Regions from separate parts of the Paenibacillus sp. J31R122 genome, predicted to be linked through region 1. Evidence: a T-box and tRNA genes for the amino acid it is inferred to sense, from the RefSeq annotation. Region 1 holds a T-box; the other holds one or more tRNA genes.
The links. A T-box is a leader RNA that pairs with one kind of tRNA and senses whether it is charged. The one in region 1 lies ahead of pheS (phenylalanine--tRNA ligase subunit alpha), so its partner is inferred to be a tRNA-Phe.
Positions count from the first base shown of each region.

Region 2: it has a tRNA-Phe gene. The T-box ahead of pheS (phenylalanine--tRNA ligase subunit alpha) is inferred to sense a tRNA for this amino acid. The anticodon was not compared.

Region 1 is NZ_JBWDNM010000011.1:108,556-120,467, forward strand. It holds gene AC0YN7_RS18785 (hypothetical protein) at 1-102, opposite strand, end outside; gene AC0YN7_RS18790 (hypothetical protein) at 376-3,357, opposite strand; gene pheT (phenylalanine--tRNA ligase subunit beta) at 3,560-6,001, opposite strand; gene pheS (phenylalanine--tRNA ligase subunit alpha) at 6,026-7,060, opposite strand; T-box leader at 7,220-7,516, opposite strand; gene AC0YN7_RS18805 (carbohydrate ABC transporter permease) at 7,802-8,764, opposite strand; gene AC0YN7_RS18810 (carbohydrate ABC transporter permease) at 8,784-9,686, opposite strand; gene AC0YN7_RS18815 (DUF5696 domain-containing protein) at 9,689-11,912, opposite strand, start outside.
Region 2 is NZ_JBWDNM010000003.1:215,911-227,822, forward strand. It holds gene AC0YN7_RS07210 (hypothetical protein) at 90-401, shown strand; gene AC0YN7_RS07215 (DUF817 domain-containing protein) at 876-1,664, shown strand; gene AC0YN7_RS07220 (hypothetical protein) at 1,876-2,499, shown strand; partial or broken gene AC0YN7_RS07225 (Lrp/AsnC family transcriptional regulator) at 2,630-2,722, shown strand; gene AC0YN7_RS07230 (DUF1801 domain-containing protein) at 2,725-2,967, shown strand; gene AC0YN7_RS07235 (MATE family efflux transporter) at 3,175-4,497, shown strand; gene AC0YN7_RS07240 (MerR family transcriptional regulator) at 4,733-5,548, shown strand; gene AC0YN7_RS07245 (MFS transporter) at 5,579-6,760, shown strand; tRNA gene AC0YN7_RS07250 (tRNA-Phe) at 6,732-6,801, shown strand; gene AC0YN7_RS07255 (DUF4180 domain-containing protein) at 6,891-7,220, shown strand; gene AC0YN7_RS07260 (formylglycine-generating enzyme family protein) at 7,280-7,924, shown strand; gene AC0YN7_RS07265 (MFS transporter) at 8,040-9,500, opposite strand; gene AC0YN7_RS07270 (DUF6855 family protein) at 9,679-10,086, opposite strand; gene AC0YN7_RS07275 (carbohydrate ABC transporter permease) at 10,451-11,323, opposite strand; gene AC0YN7_RS07280 (ABC transporter permease) at 11,448-11,912, opposite strand, start outside.

The sequences.
Region 1 (11,912 bases):
GAATCCATTCCTATTAACCAACGAATTCTGATCTATTCCAAACAACTCTGCAGACTGACTATCTACTCCATTTGACAATAAAATCTTCACTGTCGGATCCATTTACGATCTCTCCTAATAGCATTAAGCCCAATTATAATACCATACTCACTCGCTATTATTTGGTAGAAATTGATTATATCTAAATGGTATCGTGTATCTATTGTGTATCCGATTCCTGTTAAGCCTTATAACCTCCGCTTACATCATAACGATCCAACAGAAAATATTTAATCTTATCCGCTACAAAAAAACCGCAGTGTCAGCAAAGGCATTCACCCTTGCTCCCACTGCGGCTTTGTTGTTATCTTGTTAGCTTGTTAGCTTGTTAGCTTGTTAGCTTTGTTCGATTAGTTCAATCCACTCGTTGTACTCCGTTTGCAGCTTGGAATACTCGTTTTTGAGCTTATGATGCTGTTCTTGTAAATGCGTATGATCCTCTGCTAGTCTCTCAGCAGTTCGTGCAGCTTCATCACGCTCGTAGGCTAATGATTCCGCTATCCGCGCTGCTTCATCTCGCTCGTTAACTAGCTTTTCTACCGTACGTTCCGCCGCATCTCGCTCGAGAGTAAGCTTTGAAGTATGCTCGCTTAGCTCTTCCTTCAGCTCTGATGCAGCTGCCGCCTCTTGCAAGGCTTGCTCCAATTGATCGAGCAGCGCCTCTCCGTCAGCTTCCTGAGCTTGCTTCTCAAGCACAAGTCTCTCAGCCTCGGCTGCCGCTTGATCCGCATATTTCTGCTGTGCTTGAAGCAACTCGCTTAGCTCCCGCTCACGGGCAGCGGCTGCTTCAAGCTGCTGCGCCGCAATTCGCTCACGAGCCGCAGTTAGCTCAAGCTGCTCGGTCAGCTCCTGCTCCTTTGCCGCTAGCTTTTCCAGCTCAACTTTGGCAGTTTGCTCGCCTTGTGCGCTGGCCGAAGCTGCCTGCTTGATTTGCTCAAGCTGGACTTGCAGTTTTTGCATGCTTTCATCATGATCATGCTGCTGCAGCAAAAGCTTCTCCTCTTGATTTGCTGCAAGCTGCTTATAACGCTCTTCATGCTCGTCTATGATTTGCTTGATGAATGCTTCGTGCTCCGCAGCTGTTTGTTTATTGCGCTCTTCTTGCTCAGCTGCTTTATGTTTAAGCAGTGCTTCTTGCTCAGCTACTTTTTGATTATAACGTGCTTCATGCCCGGCTGCTGCTTGTCTATTGCGAGCTTCCTCTTCAGCTGCTTTTTTCTTGAGAAGTGCTTCATGCTCAGCTATTTTTTGATTATAACGTGCTTCATGGACAGCTATCGTTTGCTTAAGGATTGCTTCATGCTCTGCAACAGCTTTCATATAACGCTCATCGCGCTCCGCTATCGATTTCTTATAGCGTTCCTCGCCTTCAGCAACCACCTGCTTAAATAAATCATCATGTTCTGCTTCAGTAAGCTCAAGCTGCTCGGAATGCTCTCTTCGAAGCGACTCTAACAGTTGTGCATGCTCCTGCTCACGCAATGCCAGCTGATCCTCATAAGCTTCTTGAAGTGTATGTCGCTGCTTCTCAAGCTCTTCTCTCAGCGCTTGCCGGCGTTCATCCATATCTTGTTTATGTGCAAGCTCTAACTCTTCCTGCTCCAGCTGAACCTGCAGCAGCTGCTCTTCTTGCTGCTTGTATTGTTCCTCCAGCAGCAGCATTTTTTCTTGCTGCTGACGTTCAGCCTCCTGCGATTCGTTCAAGCGCTGCTGCAGCTCTGATGAGCGCTTATCAGCAGCAGATACATGACTCCGCTCATGCAGGAGCTTCTGCTCTAACTCCTCAATTCGCTCAAGAGCATGACCCTTCTGTTCTTGTAATTGAGTAAGCTCATCTCGGGTTCCATTAAGTTGCGCTGCTTGTAATTCTCCTTCTTGCTCTAGCTGCGCATATGAAGTTCGGAAATGCTCCTCTTGCTCCATCGCCTGCACAAGCTGCTCTTCTGCTAATGCAATACGAAGATCTAACTCTTCTTTATCTGTTATCCAGCCTTGCTTCAAATCAGCAACCTGATCCTGCAGACGGCTTCGTTCCTCAAGCCAGCCATTTCTACGTCGTTCAAGATCCGCACGGAATGCTTGCTCTGTATCGACTTCTTTCGTCTTCCACGCCTGCTCCCGTTCCTCATTCAGACGCGCTTGCTCTAAGCGTTCAGCATCTGCTGCCGAAATCCAGCTTTGCTCGCGATTATCCCATTTAGTCTGCCAGCTCAGTGCAAGCTCTGTCAGCAACGCGTCTTTCTCCGCTGTCACTGCAGCTAATTCTGCTTCCTTGTCTGCAGTTAAACGTGTAATCTGCTCCGTCTTCTCAAGCTCCAGCGCTGCTAGCTGTTCAGACTTCTTCCGTTTAATAGCTTCAAGCTGCTCCGCTTTTTGTCGTTCAAAAGCTGCAAATTGTTCTTCCTTCTCTAACTCAAGAGCAAGTAGCTGCTCGTCTTTTTCTAATTCAAGCGCTGCCAGTTTCTCGTCTCTCTCTAGTTCAAGAGCTGCCAGCTTCTCGTCTCTCTCTAGTTCAAGCGCTGCCAGTTTCTCGTCTCTCTCTAGTTCAAGAGCTGCTATCCTTTCGTCTTTCACTAGTTTAAGCGACACTAACTGCTCATCTTTCTCTAGCTCAAGCGCTAACAGCTTTTCGTCTCTCTCCAGTTCAAGAGCTGCTATCCTCTCGTCCTTCTCCAGCACAAGCGCTGCAAACTTCCCGTCTTTCTCCAATTCAAGTGCTGCCAGCTTTTCATTCTTCTCTAGTTCAAGCGCTGCCAGCCTCTCATCCATCTTACGACCAAGCACAGCAAGCTTTTCTTCTCTATCGCGAATCAAATTAGCTACCCGCTGTTCATTTTGCTGCTTAAGAGCAGCTGTCTGATCCTCAAACGACTTAAGCGCTTCTGCAGCGGCTGCTTGCTGAACAGTTGCTTGCTCTGCCGCCATCTCCAGCATCTGCGCGATATCCGCTTCTGCGGCAGCCTTTGCCGCTTGAATTTGCTCAGTTGACTCTCGCTTTGTCTCGATTAACGATGCTTGCAGCATTGCCGCTTGCTGAGTCGCCTGCTCAAGCTGCTGGCTCATTAAGACCAGCTTAGCTTCTTCCTCTGTAAGTCTTGCATTCTCGCGGCGCAAACGAAATACTTCCTCTGTAACTTGAACAGTCGCAAGCACAGCAAGCTTCGGCATATCCAGTCGCGGATAACCTTTAGCCAGCTTCTTCATGCTCTCGTCGATCGAACTGGCGACTCGCTTCATATATTCTACATTGGTGTGACCTTTTAGCTTATATTGAACTCCATATATATCAACTGTTACTACCGTTTGTTCAGTATCCATTAAGGCGAATCCTCCTATTATCTAAGTTGCGCCTCTTAGTCTAGCAGAAACGAGCGCATTATCCGTAATTTATGGATGATGCGGTTTCGCGTTGAAAGATAAACAAAGTATCCAAAGAAATCATACCTCTTACCTTCCTCTAAAAAAAGTCGCATCGAAGCCCACTAGGAACTATTTCGATGCGACTTTGAAGGTTTCCTGCCTACTTGCGTAATTCCGCTGCAAAAGATTGTTCTAATTTTAAAACAACCTTCTCGTGCACAGCACTGACCTCTTCATCTGTCAATGTACGCTCTCCATGACGGTATACAAGGGAGATTGCAATGCTCTTCTTGCCCGCGCCCAGCTTCTCTCCTGTAAACACATCGAATACTCGTACGGACTCCAGCAATTCACCAGCAGTACTCCAAGCTGTACTAGTCAGATTAGCCGCCGCTACCTCTTGATCAACGACAACAGCGATATCTCGCTGCATAGCCGGATAACGAGGAAGCACCTTATAAGCAATATCCGAATCCGCCAGCTCATAAAGCAGATCGAGACCTATTTCAAGCACATACGTATCCGCTAGATCAGCTTCAAGTTGAAGTCCAGGATGCAATTGCCCCACATAACCTATTACTTCTGGTCCTTTACCCGCGTCGATTAGAACAGCTGCTGTTCTTCCTGGGTGGAAATGCTCTGGCTGAGCCGCTTCGTATGTTACACTGGCTGTTAAACCAAGCACCCCGAATACCGTCTCCAAAATCCCCTTCGCATCATAAAAATCAACCGGAACCGCCTTGCCACTCCATTGCGCCTCTGTGCGATTTCCTGTTAAAAGCGCTGCAAAGCGGTGCTTCTCTTGTGGCAAACGAGTAAGCTGCTCCTCATCGGTATGGAATACGCTGCCGATTTCAAATAATGCCGCGGATTCATTTTTACGATTACGGTTGTATGCCGCTGTTTCCAGCAGCTGTGCTATAAGCGTAGTCCGCAGCAAGCTGCGATCTTCACTCATCGGCATTGCCAATTGTACGGGCTTCGTATTCTCAGCTAACACCGGGAACAGCTTAGTGCGCTCAGGCCCAGTGAAGGAATAGCTTACGACCTCATGCAAGCCAGCATCTGACAATCGTTTACGCAGTTCGCGGCGAATCGCTTGCGGCTTAGTAAGCGAGCCCGGTATAACATCTCCGTGAACAAGCGTTGTAGGAATGTTATCGTAGCCATATAAACGGGCAACCTCTTCAATTAAATCAACAGAACGGGTAATGTCGCCGCGACGTGTCGGCACATTCACTGTGAATAAGTCATTACTAGAAAGCTCATATTCAAAATGTAAACGGCCAAATATCGTCTGTACTTCAAGACGAGATAGATCCGTTCCAAGATAGCTGTTAATTTTATCTAAAGATAGGTCAATTTTTGTTGTTTGAGCCTCGCCAGTAGAAACCTCAACGATTCCATCCGTAACAAGACCTTCAGCAAGCTCGGCAATTAGAGCTGCAGCGCGGTCAAGTGCAGGAATCACTCTTGCTGGATCTACTTCCTTCTCGAACCTTATACTTGATTCCGAGCGCAGTCCGAGCTGACGTGACGTTTTCCGAACTGTTCCGCCGTCGAATCTTGCCGACTCCAGTAAAATATTAACAGTTGAATCCGTTACTTCTGTGCTAGCTCCGCCCATAACGCCCGCAAGCGCTATCGGATTAGTACCGTCCGTAATAACGAGCATATGAGGCTCAAGCTTGCGCTCTTGATCATCGAGAGTTACAAGCGTTTCACCTGAGTTCGCAAGACGAACATCAATTCTTCCGCCCGGCAGACGATCTGCGTCGAAAGCATGTAACGGTTGGCCATATTCAAGCATTACGAAGTTGGTTACGTCAACGACGTTATTAATCGGCCGCACGCCAGCGGCGATCAATTTATTTTGCAGCCACAAGGGAGAAGCACCGATTTTAACATCTTTAATATAACGAGCTGAATAATGCGAGCAATGCTCAGGAGCGCTAATACTTACAGATACGAGACCGTCCGTTTTCACAGTACTGGCCGGTATAGACGCATTTGGCAAAAGAACCTCGCGTCCCGTTAAAGCGCCGATTTCATAAGCAACGCCAATCATACTAAGACAATCCGAACGATTCGGAGTCAGATCAAGCTCAAGCACTTCATCATTAATTGCTAGAACGTCGCCAATTGATGCGCCGATCGTTGTTGATGCAGGCAATACCAGAATTCCTTCCTGCTGATCCTTCGGCAGCAGCTTTTCATTTAGACCAAGCTCTTTTGCCGAACAGATCATACCTTGTGATTCAACGCCGCGCAGCTTCGCGCGTTTAATTTTGAAGTCACCAGGAAGTACTGCTCCAATAACAGCTACAGGAACAAGCTGCCCCGCATCGACATTTTTAGCGCCACAGACGATTTGAAGTTCTTCTCCCGTCCCGACGTCAACTTTACATACGTTCAGCTTATCCGCATCCTGATGCTTTTCTTTCGATTTAACATAGCCGACTACTACGCCAGTCACGCCCTTGTTGCGGGATTCCACGACATCGATTTCAATACCGCCGCGCGTCATCTTCTCTGCTAGCTCTTCCGCTGTGTAGCCAGAAAGATCGATATATTTATTCAACCATTGATAGGATACATTCATCGTTTTTCTTCCCTTCTCTCTTTGTTACATTCTCGCAAACTGACTTAAGAAACGCAGATCGTTCGTATAGAAATGACGAATATCGTCAATGCCGTATTTCAATAACGCGATACGCTCAACACCCATACCAAATGCAAAGCCGCTCACCTCTTCAGGATCGTAGCCGCCCATTTCAAGTACGCGCGGATGCACCATACCGCAGCCTAGAATTTCAAGCCAGCCTGTATGCTTGCACATCCGGCAGCCTTTTCCGCCGCATTGGGCACAGCTTACATCTACCTCAGCGCTTGGCTCTGTGAATGGGAAGAAGCTTGGACGTAGACGAATTTGTGTTTGGGAGCCGAACATTTGCTGTGCAAACTGCAGCAGCGTCCCTTTCAAATCGCTCATTCGAATGTTTTTGCCGATAACAAGTCCTTCGATTTGATTAAATTGGAACGAATGAGTCGCATCGTCATCATCGCGGCGGTATACTTTACCCGGGCAAATAACTCGAATTGGCGTTTCGCCATTTTTGGCTTTCATTGTTCGCACTTGTACCGGTGACGTTTGCGTACGCATCAATATATCATCCGTAATGTAGAACGAATCCTGCATATCGCGAGCCGGGTGATTCTTCGGTAAGTTCAACGCTTCAAAGTTGTAGTAATCGGTCTCAACCTCTGGACCTTCCGCTACTGTATAGCCTAATCCGATAAAAATATCCTCAATCTCCTGTGCCACTTTGTTCAACGGATGAACAGAACCTGTTGGCAATTGCTTGCCAGGCAGCGTTACGTCAAGCGTCTCCGCAAGAAGTCTATTATTTGTTTCAGCTTGTTGGAATGCGGCCTGCTTCTCTTCGATTACACTCTCGATTGCCGCACGAACCTCATTGCCAACCTGACCAATAACCGGACGCTCTTCCGCGCTGAGTCCGCCCATGCCGCGCAAAATCTCAGTCAACGCGCCCTTTTTTCCTAAGTATTTAACACGTAAATCATTTAACTGCTGTGGGTTTTCCACTTGCTGCAGCTCTTGAAGCGCTTCTACGCGCAGCCCTTCCAAACGTTCCTTCATTTTTCTTCGCCTCCATATCATCTTTCCTCAATCATTCAAGCGTAAACGGCTGGCGCCGTCTTTGCGGTAAAAGCATTCGTTCCGCTGTGAAATCTAGGCGGAGTATAAGCGTGAAACTTTTACTTTCCTATATTTGCACAAAAAAAAGGCCTCTCTCCCTAAAGGGACGAAAGAACCGTGGTACCACCCTAATTTGAATTACTGCCTGGCCTTAGTGCTCGTAAATGACTAAAATAACGTCATCCTTTGCACTGACGGAAGCTTGTAATTCCTCTAGCCCCATAACGGCGGGAACCGTACGCACCCTACTTGCGCTTCGCGGCACACCGCTTCGGCGTTTCAGGGGTCTGCTCCGGAGTGAACTTCAGCAGCCTTATTTCACAAAGACACTCTCAATCAACGGTGTCTTCTCCCTGTGCGAAAGCACTGCTTACTCTTCTCCATCATAGCTTTACATCGATTATGATACATTAATCTATATTATATGCAAACATCAGTCACGATGCAACAATTATGGTTCATTAATACGTTGTTTTCTCTAAGTTTATTTACGAATCAATTCTCATCATCATTTCTTCCAATAACCGAATACGTGTGACTTTTCTCCGTTGTCGAAGCAAATCGATTGAACAACAAAGGGCAAATCACAGCTTCTTTATATAACAGCATTGTACACAATTCAAAAAGGGCTTCCCTAAAAGGTTCGTTAAACCTTTTAGGGAAGCCCTTTTTGAGAATAGCTTAACCTATCAATCCGCTGCGCTCTACGCTTTCTACGAAATAACGTTGAGCAAACATATACAATAGTACGATCGGAGCAATAAACAGCAGCTCCCCCGCATTTTTTATCATATAAGCATATAGTGGATCTGTCATAGAGAACGAAGCCCACATAATTGGAAGCTTTGTCGATAGTACTTCCGAAGATGTCAGGAATAGAGAAACGAAATAATTGTCATTCCACTGCCATACGAACGAGAACAGTAGAACTGTTACCATCGCTGGTACCGCGTTAGGCAACATAATACGCCAAAACGATTGAAATACGCTGCATCCATCAATGTAAGAAACCTCTTCCAGCTCCTTAGGAAGACCTCGGAAAAACTGAATGAATATGAAGATAAACAAACCACTCTTTATTCCCATTCCGGTAGCTGACTGAAGGATGAAAGGCCAATAGCTGTCTAGCAGATTAATTCCCTTCTGCCCGGTGAACAATTGGACAAGACCCAAAACATCAAAGTAACGATAATTTAGATAGGTCGTGATCATAATGGTTTGTACAGGAACGATAATCGTAAAGAGCACGCCGCCGAATAATAACTTGCTCCCTTTAAAGGCCAGCCTAGCAAAACCAAATGCTGCCAAGGAGCAAGAAACGACCTGTAAGATCGTCGAGATCGTTGCAATAGCTAAGGAATTCATAAATACTTTTGGATAACTAAGTGCTTCAAAAGCAATCTTAATCGTATCCAATGTGAAGTGTTTAGGAATCCAAAGTACGGTTGAGTCATACAAATCCACACGATCCTTGAATGACACTGAAAGCTTGAAAAACAATGGGTATAAAATAACAAAACAAAACCCGATCACAAGTATCGTTCGAACGGTTACCCAACTCCAATGCTTACTCCAATTAAGCAAGTTGAATCGCCTTGCACGTTCTCTCCATGCTGCTGTGCTTGAATGGTGGGCCAGCTTCACAGTCCCCCCCCCTATCCTGTTAGTCTTGATAAAACACCTTACGTGAGACGAGTCCCATTGTCACTACTAGAATAAGCGATACGATAACGAAGTACACCCATGCCATCGCTGCGCTCAAGCTGAAATTGAGTGATACAAACGCAGTGTCCGATATCATTTTGCTTAATGCATTAGTGCTGTAGGAATCAATAACGGTATAGACAATATTCGTCAACATGATTGGACTGAGCATTGGAAAAGTGATTTTCCAAAACGCTTCGTAGCCTGTCGTTCCTTCAATTTTTGCTGCTTCGTAAAGAGAAGGAGAAATGGACTGGAGCGCTGCAAGGAAAATCAGTATCTGAACACCAGATGAACTAATAATCTCATAAATCCGATCAACTGAATCGGTTATATAGAATATTAACCCACCCCCGACACCAGCTTCAAACAGCAATCTCTCCAACTCGAAGCTAGTAAATGAAAATGCTCCGCCCCCGCCCTCAGGTGATGCACCTGTTATCGTCGAAGCAATGGTTGCCATCTCGCCGCTGCTCTCTAGTGAAAGTACGGGTGCTGCAAGCATGACAGGAAGGAAAAAAATAGCTCGTGCAAATACCCTTCCTCTAAACTTCTGATTAATCAACGTAGCAACGAACAAACTAAAAATCGTGATGGACGGCACATTGATCAAAAGATCAGAAATCGATTCAACCAGTGTTCGAGTAAACGTGGGATGCGACGTAAATAACTCCTTGTAATATGAAAACCCTTTATACTCTGTAATGAAGCCGCCTTTTCCAAGCGTTAGCCCATTTAAGCTGTATATAAAGGATTCATACAACGGAATGATAAATAAGAAAACGAATCCTAGAAACCACGGTAATACGAATAACATGCCTAATCTAGACTTTTTCTGCTGAAGCGTCGGAATTTTACGCATTATCATAATCCACCGCCGATCACATGGTAACCTTCTGCCTCAACAGAAATACTTTCAACAGTAACCGCTGTTTTATTGTAGTTTACTATTACTTTTTTACCTTTTTCAAAAGTCGTCTCGTATACGCCATCCGCTAACTTACGGTGGCCTGTAATCGTTTGGTCCTGTACGTCTTTCAGAACCGCATTCGCTTCGTTATAGAGCTGTACCGCTTCCTCAAACCAATCCATATAGTGAGCAGAATACAAGTCATTTAACTTCGTGTCCCGAATTACGGAAGGTTGTGCGTAGAACCATTGATAGTATACATTTGACCCCGTCTCAAGTGTTTTAAGCAAGGCAGCTTTACTATTCTGATCACGCTCGTGATTCAAAGGCGTTCCCGAATAGTCTACATATCCATGCAAAACAATGGAGAAGAAAGGGATCTCTTCAGCAGCAATATTAAATTTACTGCTCGTAAGCGGTGCATCAACAATCGTCTTCGCATAAGGCAATGTGTAAGCATTACCTCCGCTAATCATAATATTTTCGGCTTTGTTCTTAATCAGTTGCAGGTTTTCACCTATTATCCCGATTGTTTCCTGTCGATTAATCGTTTCACGTGGAGTAACATCACTGTTTAAGTCCTCTCCCATGTCACGTAAAGAAACTCCACCTATATCGTATTTCTCATAATCCTTCAAAAAGCCCTTTACGACACCACTCAATTTACTTGGAGAAAGTAAATAATACAGGAAAAATTGAGAATTCGTTGTTACAATATCTTTATCCATGGCTATCTTTTCCTTCCAATTAAAGAAGCGCGTAGCATCTCTCGAAGGTTTAAAGCCCTTTCCATCCACGTATACCCGATTAAAAGCAACATCTGGATACAATTCGACATTCTTTTCCTCAACATAGTTCAATAACTTTTCAAACTGTTTCTCGCCTCCAAGAACTTTATCTAGTTTGATTGATGACGGGAGATAATGCTGAAAGCCCTTGTTAAACCATCCTGAATATTTAAGTTGAATGTCGGATATGTCTCGTTGTTCCAATAAGTCTAGTATTTCCATTGCCTGTGAATAGGTTGTTACCGCTTCAACAGATTGATATGGAATACCGAGAAAGTTTTTGCGGACGGGAATCGAGCCGATCAGATCCAGAACGAAAGGCGTGTTGCTGCCACTTGTTTGACGAGTCAGATTGTATTTACTGATCAGATAGTCTCTATAATAATTAGCCATCCCTATATAATCTGCCTCACTATTCGCTAAAAATCCATAGCGAATCTGAATGCCATCATCATACATTTCTGAAAATTTGGGAATTGCTTTCTTAACTGATCCTGCTCTAAAAGTGACCAATTCCATGTCCTTCATTTGGAACTTGGCACCTACACTATTGTAACTATTCAGCTTTCCGCTCGTATCCGCAGTGATTTTTCCCTGTGCGTCTCCTTGTTCAATAACGGCAAACATAGCGGAGTTATCACGTTTTATGCCGAACACTGGAAATCTTGAAATCTGTGTAGGCTGAATTAGAGTCTCCCTCTTATAGGGCGTCTGGTCCTTACCATAAAGCGGAACTTCATAGGCACGCGCCGCTTTATTTTCGCTGTTCAAATTAATGAGCGCTCCTGAACCATCCGGGACAAATATATACCCTTCTTGATCTTGTTCAGCGGCTCCGAAAAATGGCAGCAATTGCAACGTGTGGAGTTGAAATAGTTCAGTATCCTTAACCTCTTCGGTTGGAATTCGAACGACGAGATTATCACCATCTAGCTGATACGTAATAGGAATTGTAAAATTGGGTGCGGCATTTACTACCGTTTCTCCACCATCTGCCAACGCATTATCCTCTTGCGCGTCTTCCTTTGTATAGCCAATGGACTCTAGAATCGAAACAACGTCTTTCACGATATAATCTTGCATTTTTTTACGCTCATACTGTTGCTTCTCTTCATTGAAAAAAAAGCGAGTACGAAGTTTATTTCTGACCTTCTCATCCTCAATTTTGTTCAAAATCCGTTCTTCAAATCGTTCCTTCGTAACTACTGCTGGAATGGAGCTTAATCCTTTCTCCGAGCTTCCAATTTCGTAACTAATTTTGACACCCTTATCGATGAGAGTAATCTCAAATTGATTTTTCTTAATGCTCTCATCGAAATTGTTAATAAAGGATTCATGCCCTTTATCGTTGTAGTACGAGATAATCATTTGTGAGGCTAGATTGGATTTG
Region 2 (11,912 bases), on a different contig from region 1:
TGTAGGATCAGGACGTTTGTGAGATTTTCATAGATGATACAGGCCTCGGTAAGGAATATGCTGAAATTGTAGTTAGCCCTAACAATGTTGTGTTCGACGTCTGGGTTACTCATGATAATGAGGACGATCCACTTGCATTCACGCTGGATCACGACTGGGAAACGAAGGGCCTTGTCACCTCAGTTGATGTGGTGGGTGAGAAAAGGATTTACACGCTCACCATTCCATTTCCGAATTTTAAGCAGTATCTCACTCATGGAACGGAGTGGAGAGTGAACTTCTTCCGCATCGATGATGATCGAAGCGGGATGCGGCATTATCAAGCTTGGACTCAGATCGGGATTGCTAACTATCATGTTCCGGATTTGTTTGGTACTTTACGATTTACTGGTGGGTTTTAGAATAGAGATAAGAAGATCTTCAGCTGAGCCCATGTGTGACAAATCTAGGTAAAATCATTCGCGTAGGTTTGAATTATCGTTGACGATCAAGTCAATCGTTAACGGTGAGGTTTGACAGGAGTCGAATACGAGTATAGCTGGAATACCGGGAACATCAATTGATAGCTGAAGCTACTAACGAGGTTTTGGGTTTGAAATTCATTCCAATGATAGTGGCAGAAACATCAGCTTCAGCCGCGAGAGCACCTTCAAAACGACAGAGATGTCGTTTTTTTTATCTTTACGCTCTATCTAAAGTGTTTGACTTCTGTTGTTGGCTGACAGGGGCAGGATGCTTCTATACAGGACAGCTATCCATTAAGAAATACGTTAAATAAGAAATATTAAACGAGAAATTTTCTCTTTTTAAAAAGTGATTTCGCCTTTATTCTTGAGTTAAAACTGATAACTGGCATGGAGAGGAGATAAACATAATTGAAACCAATCATTCAACTATTGCATTTTGGCTATCATCAGGCGATGAGCTGTATTTTCCCTGTTGCGATCTTTGGAACTTTAGCTCTCTCAGGCGTAATAGAGTTACCTTTCATTTATCGATATGATGCCATTCTACTGATACTGCTTGGTGTGCAATACTTTATGTACCGCAGCGGATTAGAGACACGTGATGAAATTAAAGTAATCTGTATATTTCACGTTATTGGTTTGTTGCTGGAATTATATAAGGTATGGATGGGATCATGGGCATATCCTGAGCCTGGCTATACAAAGCTGCTCGGTGTCCCGCTTTATAGCGGATTTATGTATGCAAGTGTAGCAAGCTTTATGTGTCAGGTATGGCGGAGACTACGAATGGACATGACAGACTGGCCTGGGTTTACGCCTTCGGTGCTGCTTGGAGGGGGCATCTATTTAAACTTTTTCACACATCACTTTATTCCCGATTTTCGTTGGTGGCTGACGGCGCTTGTGTTTATTGTCTTCTGGAAAACACGGATTATATTTCGAGTACGGACTACAACTTATCGAATGCATTTAACGCTTGCTTTTATCCTTGTAGGTTTTTTTATCTGGTTAGCGGAGAATATAGCCACATTTTTTGATGCTTGGAAATACCCTGATCAGCAGCAAGCCTGGCAGATGGTTAGTTTCAGTAAGATCAGCTCGTGGTTTCTTCTGGTAATCATTAGTGTCATCATCGTGGCTCAGCTTAAATATGTTAAAGCTGGTCGTACAAAGAACGATTCATGTTCCCTAATTTGAGAACAGCTTAGAAGAATTCGAGTACTTCGTAAGTTGTTTTTTTAGTTGGAGGAATTTTGCTATAGTAGAGTGATTGCTAGATTAATGGATACATGCCTATAATGGAAGTAATCAAATGAGGAATACATGCCAGGATTGCAGAAAGGTTACCGAGCGAATTACGAGGTGCAACTGACTAGATGGTATGATAAGAGACAGGAGAGCTGTGAAAATGAACAATGAGACAATAAACGAGGAAGCAAACAGCAAGCAAACTGCTATGACCGAGGAGAATTGGGCAGAGCTTATAAAGGCTGTCCACCATAATGGCCTCGTTGCTTTAAAAAGGCAGTTTAACGACGTTGAAGGACAAGTGTTGAATTTGGAAGCTTACGGCCCGGTTTTTGTATTTCATGTTAAGGACGAATTGGATAGTGTATATTCCTGCGGTTTTTTTCTACGCGAGTTAATCGCCAGATTCCAATCGGGCAATGATCCTGCAGTGTGGATGGCTTCATTTTTCGTAGATCTTATGGAAATCAAGGGTGGGAAATCCCTTCCACAACCGGCTTCAAGCGAAGACGAGGCTAAAGCGATAATCGACAAAATACTCGTTCCGCAATGTATAAAAGCTGTAAGTGAAGAGTTTGCTCCAGAGCAGGTACATGCGGGTTTAGCGTGGAACGAAAGTCATGGTCCGGTTTTTGAAGCTGGATTTCCAACGATCATAGAAGGAAATAACGTATGCGCGATTCCTTTGCATCTATTGTTAACACATTTGCAGCTGAACCGAGATCCTGGGGAACTGCTGGTTCAAGGTTTGTACGATATTCGAAATGAACACGGCTTGGACTAAAACGCGTGGAAAGACATTTAACGCAACCTGATAAGGGTTGCGTTTTTTTTGAACCAAGACCAGAGTAAGGATTATAAAGAGATAGATTCTCCATCGTCAGGTACTAATATGCTGTTGGAAAGACCCTTCGTGTAGGTTTCCATCCAACCATGAATTAGACTTATTTTTAATCGAATTAAACAAACATGTTAATTATAAGTTATCTATTATAATTAGTAAGTAAATATACGATGTTACTGTAGCATTAATTCAATTTCGACAGAATTTTCACCTAGAAAAGCAAAGATCAGCTTGTATTTTGCGACAGGTGATACGGAACGAGAGACGTTGCTGCGGGACTTCGGAAAACATACGTCAGGAAAAGCCTGCCTCTACATCAACAAAGTAGCAGACATTGATATTGATGTTTTAAAAGCACTAATCAACCAATCTATAAAGTTTCTGAGAGAAACTTACCTAAATAATTGAAGTGGTATATTCCTCTAAACCTGATTTATGTAATAAAAAATCGTGTACTTAGCATAGCAGTGGTATAATAATGCGAAGCAGTTAGACAACGAGAGTTCTCTCTCTACAGAGTTCAAGAAAAGATGTGATGATGCTTTGCTTAGAATAGGATCAAGTATTCAACAAAAAAGCGTTTCTTTATTAAACAAATATTTCACGGGAAACTCAATGGATTACAAACAAGTTTTCGCCATTATTATTCCCATATTTGTGGATTCAGCTTTCATCGTCCTGATAAGTCTAATGAATACAGCGATGATAAGTTCTTCTGGCGTTGCAGCTGTCAGTGCAGTGAGTATGGTAGATTCGATTAATATGTTCATTATTAATCTGTTTGTCGCTATTGCGACAGGCGGTACAGTCATTGTGGCGCAATATAAAGGCAGCGGAAATCAAGAGATGGTATCTAAGGCTGCATCGCAAGCCATTTCCGCGGTAGCAATTGTATCCTTAGTGATCAGTGTTTTCGTTATATTATTTCATACATCCGCTTTAAATCTGCTTTTTGGCAAGGCTGATTCCGATGTATTACACAACGCGAAGATTTTTCTGATAGGCAGTTGTATCTCATATCCGTTTATTGCCATTTATCAAGCTGTGACCGGCGTTCTGAGAGGTGTTGCAGAGACTAAGGCTTGTCTGGTCTTATCGTTAATTTTGAATTTATCTTATTTTGGTTTTAACATTGTACTAATTAAGTTATTTGATATGGGAGTCATTGGACTGTCAATCTCATTGATTCTAGCTAGAGTATTGGGTATGGCTGCTTCATTAATCTATTTGTTGAAATATAATCAGACGCTCCGCTTTAAAATAAGCAATGCACTGCGAGTTAATTTTACAATTTTAAAAAAAATTATGTTCATCGGAATTCCATTTGCAGCGGAGCAAATGTTCTTCAATGGAGGAAAATTATTAACACAAACGTTTATTGTACAATTAGGGACATTAGCCATAACGGTCAATGCGATTAGCAACTCCTTATCGATGCTTTTTCAAATCGGGGGAACTGCACTGAGCGTTGCCGTTGTAACAGTTGTCGGGCAGTGTATCGGGCGAAGAGATATCCAGGATGCAAGGAAATTTATTAAATCCTTTATGGGCCTTTCCACCGTATTTTTCGTGCTGGTAACGGCTATCATATTGCCTTTTTATCCATTGCTAGTCAGTATTTACTCTCCGCCAAAAGAGATTGTCCCTGCGATATTCTCGCTTATATTGCTGATATCGATAGCACAACCTTTCCTGTGGTCATTAAGCTTTGTTATGCCATCAGCATTACGCGCAGCCGGGGATTCAAAATTCACCTCGATCGCATCCTTGCTCTCGATGTGGTTGTTCCGTATCATTCTCGGCTATATTTTGGGAATTACCCTTCAATTTGGTCTGATGGGCGTATGGCTGGCTATGGTCGCTGAATGGGGCATACGCGGATTGATCTTCGCATGGCGATTTAAAGGGGACAAGTGGTATAGACATAAGCTGATATAGGCGTGTATGGAACGGCTTGCGATATAAAACGTCAAATAATCAGAGGCTGTCCCAAAGGTCAATTGACCTTTTGGGACAGCCTCTTTCTGAGGTGCAAAATGGGTGTCGGAAGGCCTTCTAAATCTACTTTACTTAAAACAGCATATCCGTATAGCTTGACTCTCCCCTTGACAGGAGAGTTATACTCGGTAAAGACCAAGGGGAAATAGAACTTCTTAAGCAAGGAGATGTAGTGATGTTTAAAATTAGTGAGTTTTCAAAAATCAGCCAGGTGTCCGTTAAGACGCTTCGTTACTACGACCAGTTGAGCTTGCTCAAGCCGGATCGCACCGACAAATTTACAGGGTATCGGTATTACTCCGCTGAGCAAATGTTTCAACTCAATCGTATTCTAGCTTATAAAGAATTGGGCTTCTCATTAGACCAAATTCGCCAGATGATAGGAGAGCAAATCTCACTCGAACAAATCAGGGGAATGTTTCGGCTAAAGCAAAACGAGATTCAGTCTAACTTGGATAAGGAGCTGGCCAGACTTGCTCAAATCAAGGAACGACTTTGTTTCATCGATAATGAAGGTGAAAACCTGAATTCACACGATATCATTCTGAAGGAGGTTGCTCCTCAACTTGTGCTGTCTTACCGCCATAAATCTTCACATAGGCAAATTCCAGAGCTTTTCCAACAATTGGACGATCAATTAGGGAATTCCATCCAGTCCTCTACACCTCAAATTGTACTTTGGCACGGCTGCGAAGATAGCGAGGATGAGATCGACATCGAAGTAGCTCGTCCGCTGACGCTAGATTTACCGAGCCGTCCTCCCTTTACGGTAAAACGATTGCCGGAAGTTCCGATGATGGCCACGCTTATTCATCTTTGCCGGACGACTAGCCCCTGTACTGCAAGCACGGAATTGGCATTATGGATCGAACGGAACGGATATCGCATTAAGGAGAATGAGCCGCGTCGCGAAATCTGTCTTCCCCATGAAAAATCAAGCGATCCGGAATCTCACGTTGCCGAGGTCCAGATCGCTGTAGAAAGAGCATGACTGAAGATCATAAGGAGAGGAGATTCACCTTTGACGAAACAACACAAGCTGCTGGTCTTCAATTTATTTTTATTAACTTTCGTCTTGGGAACGAGTGAATTTGTTATTGTCGGGCTGCTCACTGAAGTGTCAGATGACTTGAATATCGCCATTTCAACAGCAGGAGCCCTTGTATCGATTTTTGCCATATCGTTTGCAGTAAGTACGCCAATCTTGACGGCTATATTCAGCCGATTTTCCAAGTACCCGTTAATGCTTGCCTTGATCGGGATATTTATTGCAGCCAACATCATAACCGCTTTATCCGAGTCGTACGCACTGCTTGTTGCTTCCAGAATGATCACTGCCGTTGTTACCGGAGTATTGATCGCACTCGCAATGACGGTTGCGAGTGAAACGGTGCCTGCCGACAAAAGGGGGCCGGTTATTTCGATTATATTTGCGGGTTTTACAATAGCAAGCGTAATCGGGGTGCCGCTTGGCACCTATATCGGACAATGGGGCGGTTGGCAAATGGCCTTTTGGTTTACCGCAGTTTTGGGAATTGTTTCTCTAATCGCAAGCTCGGCGACAATACCCAAAGGGCTGAAGGGTACGCAGAGTTCATTGCAAAAGCAAATCGGTTTATTAACCAATCCGCGTATTGTCATCGCATTTTTTATTCCTGCATTAAGTATTGGAGCGACATATACCATTTACACCTATCTAACTCCTCTGCTGCAAGGAGTGCTCTCGGTGCCTAACCGGTATATTAGCCTTGTGTTTTTACTTTATGGTGTTGTTTCCGTCTTCAGTACGTTAATTGGCGGTAAAATAGCGATTCGAAACGGGATAGGAAAGCTGCGGTATGTGTTTCTTATACAAGCTGCCATCCTCACGTCGTTGTATGTTTCCTCTAATTCAATAGTGACGGCATTGATTAGTATATTATTGATTGCTCTTTTTGTTTATACAATGAACTCCACCATGCAATTGTATTTCATTGATTTAGCAGATAAACATTTTCCGTCTGCGAAAGATTTGGCTTCATCGTTGGTTCCTGTATCCGTAAACGTAGGAATCGCGTTTGGATCGGCTCTTGGGGGATTTGTCACGACGAATAAGGGACTCATCGATGTTTCCTGGGTCGGAGGGATCGTTGCGATCACTGCGTCATTGCTGACCTTTTTCAGCTACAGCATGGACCGTAAAGCTATGAGCGGGCATCGCTGAAAACGATGAGGTTAGGGGTTCGATCCCCCTAGTCTCCACCATACATATGATACCAAACACGCCCAACTGGACGTGTTTGTTTGTATTTTAAATTGACAAATTGGAAGTTATTATGTAGATTTTATGACATATGTCTATAGAGGTTTCTCCAACCGCTGCATACGGGCAGCTAGCGATGATAGTAGGTATGGCAACTGTACATTATGAAGCGGGCTGCGATCGTATTATGATAAACAAATCCGTGCTGAGTGACAGCTTTTTCGATTTGAAAACACGCCTTGCAGGAGAAATCCTTCAGAAGTTCATCAATTATCGTGTGAAGGTTGCTTTTATTGGAGATTTTTCTGTGTATCCAAGTCAAAGCCTTAAAGATTTCATCTATGAATGTAATAGCGGAAATGATTTCTTTTTCTTGCCGACCGAACAAGAAGCGATTGAAAAGTTAAGCATGTTGAAGTAGAAGATGGAACGGGAGGAAGATAGGTGATAGAAGCACTGCGTAGTCAGGCTGAGTATCCAATGGTGAAAATTCCTGCTGGTCATATTGATTTAAGGGACGATCGAATAAAGACTGCATGGACGGTAGAGGTGAATTCTTTTTTGCTTGCACCGGTACCTGTCACGAAAGAGTTACTCTACTCAATATTACAAAAGACTGTTGAACCTAATGATGAATCTCAGGCTCCTGCCGTGGATGTCTCATGGGAGGATGCGATCTTATTTTGTAATTTGCTATCTCAGCAATCAGGTCTAAAGGAATATTACTCGATAAGTGATGATGGTGAGAGTGTCGTCTGTAACTGGGGAGCGGCTGGCTATCGTCTTCCTACGGAAGCGGAATGGCAGTATGCGTGTAAAGCAGGAACAACTGGGTATCGGTACGGCGAGCTTGATGGTATAGCTTGGTATCATGAAAACTCTGAAGGCATGGTACATGAGGTAGGTAAAAAGCTGCCAAATGCGTGGGGGCTCTACGATATGTTAGGGAATGTTTGGGAATGGTGTTGGGATTTATACGATGAGAAAGTATATGGCTCCTACAGAGTTTTCCGAGGTGGAAGCTGGGCGGAAGAGGCTAGGGGCTGTGGGTCGACGTGCCGCCGCCGGAGTCACCCTACGTTTCGAATTGATGATCTCGGTTTTCGACTTGCGAGGTCCCTGTAAGGTGGCGACACCCCAAGATAGAAGAGCGAGTTAAATGAACTTCACAATAAAACAAATCAACCACGTCCTCTGGAAGTGGTTGATTTGTTTTATTGATGGTACTGTACGTACTTCGCTAGTGGTTTAATACGTGTTCTCTTTGCTTGTTGAAGGCGACGAAAGCGGCAAATAGCAAAAGTATGATTCCTGTGAATATAAACCCTTCGATTATGTTGAAGGGCAGCCAGCCTAACGTAGAGGAACCGGCAACTACACCTAGAGAGAAGAAGGCGTAGAAGTAACCATATGCTTTCCCGCGCAGCTCAGCTGGAGTAGCTTTAATGAGCATCGTATTGATAGATGGGAACAAGAAGGCGAAGCCTACTCCATATAAACCTAACACGAAATAAAGTGCTATTGTCGTTGTTGATTGGCTAATCAGCAGTTGGCTTATTCCCATTAAGCCAACTCCTATGACCATCGTTATTGATGAAGCGACACGATCGAAAATACGATTAGTAGGAAGTACAAATATTAGAACGGCAATGATTCCAAAAGTACTCATTAAGGTGCCGCTTAATTTGGAATCATATCCAAGAGTTTGAACATGCAAGGGTAATAGATAAGCGATCACGCCTTGTGAGAACATTAAGAAAAAGGCACCGCCATAAGCTTTTATTACATCTGCATTGAAGATCGAGACGGATGATTGATTGACAGCATTGTCCTTCCCTTTTTTCATTATCTTGTACTTTCTGAGAAAAATGGCTGACAGGATACTAAGTGAAAATCCCAATATAGCTACGCAAGTAAAGACGAACGGTACGGAGGTTTTGCTTGCCATTATTCCGCTGAAAGCAGGGCCGATAATAGCGGCTAGTCCCACAAATGTTCCGGTAAAGGCGACTTTTTTTCCATGCTGATCATTGATCGTCGTATTAGCTGAGAATGTAAAAGCAGCTGGAACTATTAACCCGGCGACAAAACCATGTATGAGTCGAACGATTATTAAGAATAAGGGTTGATCAACAAAATGATAAAGCAGCAAAGCAATGCTTGATAAAAGCAATCCGACCATTAATATTTTGAAAGGTCCGACTTTATCAGTCATAATACCGGATAAAATATTGCCAAGCGTATTAGATAACGAATACAGCCCAATGACAAATCCTACAACAAACGAGCTAGCACCGACAGAAGTCGCAAATGTACTCATGACTGGCAGTTGTGAGAATAAATCAAAAAAGGAAAAAAACACAATACTATACACGAGCAGCGCATAGTTAAAAGGCTTCACACTATATTTGGCCTGTGCCTTCTTAAGCTTCCAATCAAGCACAAAGTTGCCAAATGGTATAAAAGCTGCTATTAGTGCTGCAGCAGGCCAAAGAAGGTTCCACTTCACTCGAATGGCAGAATAAAGTATAGCTAGTGCATATAAACAAAAAATACCACCGTGAATACTTCCGACAACCGTTACAGCTTTGTCTATCCCCCAAATATATTTCATGGGCATAGCGATACTTAGTAAAACTAATAATGAAATACCATCTAAAAGTCCTGTTATACGTAAAATGTAAATTGGATGTACACGCACTTGTTATGCTCCTAACTTTTATTTTGAACTGAATACTCTATTCTAACATTTTATTGGGCTAGTAAAACAGGCGGTAATGGAGTGGGAATGCAAAGAGAGACGCGAAAGAGGGGAATAGACACAAATTTGACTCTAATATAAAAAAAACACCGACTCTAGTCGATGTTTTATGCTTCATTTATTTTGCTCTCATCCGATTGTTCCGTGGGTTATGCTCAACTTCCGCGAGCCCCAGCTCCTCCATTAAAGGAGGTATATACATTCCAAATCTGCCGCGCAGCCCCTTTTTCATACCATACCAACCGCCAATGGGATTTTCAGACGAGCGACCCCATGCTTCAACTGTACCTTCTTTTGCCGGTTTCTGCTCATCGGCACTTCCCAGCTCGATCCATTCACCTTGATGCTTGAGCATATTGTGCAGGTCTTCAATACAGCGATAATCATAATGCAGCACTGTTTTCCCAACGGTGCAGACTAAAACCTCTATACCGTTTTTTTCATCTTTATACATTTCGTATTCAGATGTCTGAGGCGGTGTTTTTAACTTCCAAGGATCTTCCTTTGTTCCCTTTACTGAGGACATGTATTTACTCCTTCTTGTTTGTTCTATGTAGATGTAGAGTAATCTTATTTGATTCTTTGACACTTATCAAGCACCAATCAGAAGGCAGATGGATTATGAGATATAGAGGAATTTAAACCTGATCTGCTATTGCTTGACTCGTCGATCCGGACGAGCGTCCCTCAAGGTGCCGGCGATTTTACTGGAAGTAGTCTACTTGACGAACCACGTAGAAGAGACTATTCTACTTGGAGAAGATGGACAAGACCATGCAGCACATGCAATTGTGGACGGTCAGAAACCATATAGGCTTAATAAAACAAAAGGTCTGTCCCTTTCGAGGGACAGACCATATTTTGCGACTATTTGTTTTATGATCAGGTGCCTACTCTTTAACGGCTCCGATGACGATACCTTTAACGAAGAAACGCTGTAGGAACGGATAAACGAGCAAAATTGGTAGAGCACTGATGAAAATTTGTGATGCTCGGAGTGTTCGCTGCGACATGTTGGCAACTACTGCAGGATCAAAGCCAGTTGTACTTCCTTGGACAATGAGGGTTTGCATGAAGCTCGCAAGCGGGAGATTCTCAGATCCCTTCATATAAATAAGTCCGTCGAAGTACGCGTTCCAATGTCCCACCATCGTAAACAAGGAAATCGTTGCAATGGCCGGTAAGGATATAGGCAGATAAATCGATATGAAGCTTCTAAAATGTCCGGCTCCGTCGATAAATGTAGCTTCCTCCAGCTCCTTGGGTACGGTACGAAAGAAATTCAATAGCAGGATAATGTTGTATACCGCAACGAGACCCGGTAAAATCAAAGCGAGCAGGTTGTTCAAAAGGCCAAGCCTCATAATAAGAATGTAGCTTGGAATGAGGCCGCCACTGAATAGCATCGTGATGACGAAATACCATAGGTAAACATTTCTGCCTCTGAATATACGATTATCTTTGGAAAGAGCAAACGCTGCCAGAGAGTTCACAGTCAAAGCTAGCGCTGTACCTAGCACGGTACGTTTGACTGATACCCAAAGGGATGTTACAAAGTTTTCATTATCGAACGTCGTAGCGTAAGCTTCTAACGTGAAATCGATTGGCCAGAACGTAACAAGTCCTGCATTGGCGGGAGCAGAGTCACTTAAGGAAACCATCAGTAAGTGATACAACGGTAGAAGACAAACGATGGATACTATTGCAAGCAGGACATAGTTGAACACGCTAAAAATACGGTAAGAAAGCGTTTTGTGATACATAAGCGGTCACCCTTTCAAGTAAAACGGCCTCGCCGTCCGCAGGACGGCGTTGCACGTTTGTATCGAGCGAAAAGATATAATTAAGGACACTCGAGATTGATCTTATTTATTCGTGCTAGTTGTTCTAGAAAATTCGATATCCGGCGAATTTATATGCAAGTCGGTAGGAAATAACGATTAACACTAAACTGATTACCGATTTGAATAGACTGACGGCCGTTGCGAAGCTGAATTGCCCGCCCAGCAAGCCTTGTCGATAAACGAACGTGTCAATGATATCGCCTTGCTGATAAATCATCGGGCTATAAAGGTTAAATACTTGGTCGAAGTTCGCATTCAGCACGTTGCCTAGTGCGAGTGTCGCGACCACAATGATAATCGGTATGAGTGACGGTATTGTGATATAAAAAGTTTGCTTAAGTCGGCTTGCTCCGTCTACTTCTGCCGCTTCGTACATTGCTGGGTTTATCCCGGCAAGCGCAGCAAGGAATATGATTGTGTTAAAGCCGAATTCCTTCCAAACATCACTGAAAATAATCGTAATTCGGAACCAGGTACCGTCGCCCAAGAAGAAAATCGGTTTTATACC